2 regions of the Turicibacter sp. St.80E1 genome follow, and region 1 is predicted to be linked to the other one. Evidence: a T-box and tRNA genes for the amino acid it is inferred to sense, from the RefSeq annotation. Region 1 holds a T-box; the other holds one or more tRNA genes.

What was found. The T-box of region 1 lies ahead of alaS (alanine--tRNA ligase). A T-box ahead of a tRNA ligase gene usually reads a tRNA of that ligase, here a tRNA-Ala.
Region 2: it has a tRNA-Ala gene. The T-box ahead of alaS (alanine--tRNA ligase) is inferred to sense a tRNA for this amino acid. The anticodon was not compared.

What each region holds. Positions count from the first base shown of each region.
Region 1 covers NZ_AP039386.1:1,093,859-1,096,059, forward strand. Annotated here, with positions in the region: gene recD2 (SF1B family DNA helicase RecD2) at 1-557, shown strand, start outside; gene AC6I0I_RS05350 (hypothetical protein) at 637-804, shown strand; T-box leader at 925-1,129, shown strand; gene alaS (alanine--tRNA ligase) at 1,173-2,201, shown strand, end outside.
Region 2 covers NZ_AP039386.1:2,353,185-2,355,385, reverse strand. Annotated here, with positions in the region: rRNA gene AC6I0I_RS11415 (16S ribosomal RNA) at 1-1,002, shown strand, start outside; tRNA gene AC6I0I_RS11410 (tRNA-Ile) at 1,064-1,140, shown strand; tRNA gene AC6I0I_RS11405 (tRNA-Ala) at 1,160-1,235, shown strand; rRNA gene AC6I0I_RS11400 (23S ribosomal RNA) at 1,280-2,201, shown strand, end outside.

The sequences.
Region 1 (2,201 bases):
GTCAACGTATTTTTCGGATTGGGGATAAAGTATTACAATTATCTAATCAACCCGAAACGGGGGTCATGAATGGCGATGTTGGTGAAGTTATCGGGATCTCTTATAAAAATGAAAATGAAGAAAAGGAAGATCAGCTGATTGCTTGTTTTGATTCAAAAGAAGTAAGTTATAAAAAAGGCGATTTGCAAAATTTAACTCATGCCTATTGTGTTTCTGTTCACAAGTCTCAAGGTTCGGAATACCCGATTGTCATTTTACCAATGACCCATGCTTATCATGTCATGCTTCAAAAAAAATTAATTTATACTGCCATCACTCGGGCTAAAAAATCACTCATTATTATTGGGGAGTATTTAGCATTGGATAAAGGGGTAAAAAATGAAGGCGATGAACGTCAAACCACGTTAAAATTACGTTTTGAAATGCAAAAGGAACAGTCACCAATTACTAATCCATTTGAAGATTATTTTAAGGAGCATGAGATTCCATTTGAATATTTGGATGAGGTGGAACTTGAAGGAGTCACGCCGTATGATTTTATGGACGATGTAGGATAAATTTTCTTTTGCGAATATTAACATAAAAAATAAAAAATAAACCAAACTAAAACTATCATGTTGAAGTGAGGTGAATGGTATGAAAAAAGCGGTTTTACTATTATTATTTATCGTGGTGTTTATTGCAACAGTGGCATATCAAGAAGATCCATGTCATTATAAAAAACAATTTCAACGTCAGATGAAAAAATACCGAAAAAATATTGGATGTTGGCAAGATTACCTTCATGATATGATGCCATTTTAAAAGAACCTCCCTTAGGGGAGGCTCTTTTAAATTAAATGAAGAATTTTTTGATCGATAGATATACGAAATATAAAAAAAAGCTTGAAACTCTGACGTAAAATCGTTAAAATAGAGTCGAATAACAAAATGTTGATAGAAGAAAGTAGAGATTTGTAATTCCACAGAGAGGGGTTTCTAGGCTGAGATAAACCCTAATGAAAAATACTCGAAAGCTACTTCTTGAGTGTAGGTAAAACCTATCGGTTAGCACCGTTATCGCCTTTAAGTGTTGTTTTTTTAGATAAAAACAAAAATAAGGTGGTACCGCGTTCACATCGTCCTTAGTTTATAAGGGCTTTTTTTATACTCATTTTAAGAGGTGATAAACGATGAAATATATGACAGGTTCAGAAATTCGATCAATGTATTTAAATTTCTTTAAATCTAAAGGGCATATGATCGAGCCAGGGGCATCATTAGTTCCAGCAAATGATCCAACTTTACTATGGATTAATAGTGGGGTCGCAGCGTTAAAGAAGTATTTCGATGGTCGTGAAATTCCAAACAACCCACGAATTACAAATGCACAGAAATCAATTCGTACAAATGATATTGAAAATGTAGGAAAAACAGCTCGTCACCATACATTCTTTGAAATGTTAGGAAATTTTTCAATCGGTGATTATTTCCGTGAGGAGGCTGTTACTTGGGGATGGGAATTATTAACTTCTCCAGAATGGTTTGGTTTTGATAAGGATTTACTTTATGTAACGGTGTATCCAAGTGACAAAGAAACGTATGATTTATGGATTAAACTTGGAGTTAAACCAGAACATATCGTGAAATTAGAGTATAATTTCTGGGAAATTGGAGAAGGTCCATGTGGTCCTAATACAGAGATTTTCTTTGATCGTGGTCCAAAATATGATCCAGAAAATATTGGACTCCGTTTATTGGAGGAAGATATTGAAAATGATCGTTACATTGAAATTTGGAATATTGTTTTTTCACAATTTAATTCTAAAGAAGGATTAGATCGTAGTGAGTATCCGTTGCTTCCGAATCAAAATATAGATACCGGGATGGGGCTTGAACGTATGGCTTGCGTCTTACAAGGGGTAGAAACTAATTTCGATACCGATTTATTTATGCCAATTATCAAAAAAACAGAACAAATTTCAGGTGTGAAATACACGAATGAAACGGCTGTTGCTTTTAAAGTTATTGCCGATCATGTAAGAACCGTAACATTTGCGGTGGCTGATGGGGCGTTACTCTCAAACGAAGGAAGAGGTTACGTCTTACGTCGTTTACTTCGCCGCGCTGTTCGTTATGGTAAAAATTTAGGAATTGATCGTGCGTTTATGTATGAGTTAGTCCCTGTTGTAGCGGATATCATGAAAGATTATTATCCATAC
Region 2 (2,201 bases), 1.1 Mb from region 1:
AGGTGGCAAGCGTTATCCGGAATTATTGGGCGTAAAGAGCGCGCAGGTGGTTAATTAAGTCTGATGTGAAAGCCCACGGCTTAACCGTGGAGGGTCATTGGAAACTGGTTGACTTGAGTGCAGAAGAGGGAAGTGGAATTCCATGTGTAGCGGTGAAATGCGTAGAGATATGGAGGAACACCAGTGGCGAAGGCGGCTTCCTGGTCTGCAACTGACACTGAGGCGCGAAAGCGTGGGGAGCAAACAGGATTAGATACCCTGGTAGTCCACGCCGTAAACGATGAGTGCTAAGTGTTGGGGGTCGAACCTCAGTGCTGAAGTTAACGCATTAAGCACTCCGCCTGGGGAGTACGGTCGCAAGACTGAAACTCAAAGGAATTGACGGGGACCCGCACAAGCGGTGGAGCATGTGGTTTAATTCGAAGCAACGCGAAGAACCTTACCAGGTCTTGACATACCATTGATGCCTCTAGAGATAGAGGGTTTCCTTCGGGGACAATGGATACAGGTGGTGCATGGTTGTCGTCAGCTCGTGTCGTGAGATGTTGGGTTAAGTCCCGCAACGAGCGCAACCCCTGTCGTTAGTTGCCAGCAGTAAGATGGGGACTCTAACGAGACTGCCAGTGACAAACTGGAGGAAGGTGGGGATGACGTCAAATCATCATGCCCCTTATGACCTGGGCTACACACGTGCTACAATGGTTGGTACAAAGAGAAGCGAAGCGGTGACGTGGAGCAAACCTCATAAAGCCAATCTCAGTTCGGATTGTAGGCTGCAACTCGCCTACATGAAGTTGGAATCGCTAGTAATCGCGAATCAGAATGTCGCGGTGAATACGTTCCCGGGTCTTGTACACACCGCCCGTCACACCACGAGAGTTTACAACACCCGAAGTCAGTGGCCTAACCGCAAGGAGGGAGCTGCCTAAGGTGGGGTAGATGATTGGGGTGAAGTCGTAACAAGGTATCCCTACCGGAAGGTGGGGATGGATCACCTCCTTTCTATGGAGAAAGAGACGTTCTGTTTAGTTTTGGGAGAATTTCAATTTTCCTAAGGTGGAATGGGCCTATAGCTCAGCTGGTTAGAGCGCACGCCTGATAAGCGTGAGGTCGATGGTTCGAGTCCATTTAGGCCCACCATAAAAAAGAAAAAGAGAATGGGGACTTAGCTCAGCTGGGAGAGCGCCTGCCTTGCACGCAGGAGGTCAGGGGTTCGATCCCCCTAGTCTCCACCAAAAAGAATTGATCTTTGAAAACTAGATATCTTCTGAAGAAGAAAAGTTAAGTAATAAAGGGCGCACGGAGGATGCCTAGGCACTAGGAGTCGAAGAAGGACGCGACAAACGGCGAAACGCCTCGGGGAGCTGTAAGTAAGCAAAGAGCCGGGGATATCCGAATGGGGAAACCCGCTAGTGGTCATACGCTAGCACCGTATGGTGAATCAATAGCCATAGAGGAGACAGACCCAGGGAACTGAAACATCTAAGTACCTGGAGGAAAAGAAAGAAACATCGATTCCCCAAGTAGCGGCGAGCGAACAGGGAGGAGCCCAAACCGGAGTAATCCGGGGTAGAAGGACCTTCAGAAATGACTGAACATGATAGCCGAATGGTCTGGGAAGGCCAACCGGAGGGGGTGAGAGTCCCGTAGGTGAAATTGTGTGAAGCAGGGAAGGGATCCTGAGTACGGCGGGACACGAGAAATCCCGTCGGAAGCAACGAGGACCATCTCGTAAGGCTAAATACTACCTAGTGACCGATAGTGAACCAGTACCGTGAGGGAAAGGTGAAAAGAACCCCGGAAGGGGAGTGAAAGAGAACCTGAAACCGTGTGCCTACAACTAGTCAGAGCCCGTTAAAGGGTGATGGCGTGCCTTTTGTAGAATGAACCGGCGAGTTACGATATCGTGCAAGGTTAAGTTGAAGAGACGGAGCCGAAGCGAAAGCGAGTCTGAATAGGGCGAGGAGTACGATGTTGTAGACCCGAAACCGTGTGAGCTAGCCATGAGCAGGCTGAAGGTCAGGTAACACTGACTGGAGGGCCGAACCAGGGCACGTTGAAAAGTGCTTGGATGACTTGTGGCTAGGGGTGAAATTCCAATCGAACACGGATATAGCTGGTTCTCTCCGAAATAGCTTTAGGGCTAGCCTCGATAAGAGTCTACTGGAGGTAGAGCACTGAATGGGTGATGGCCCCACCTC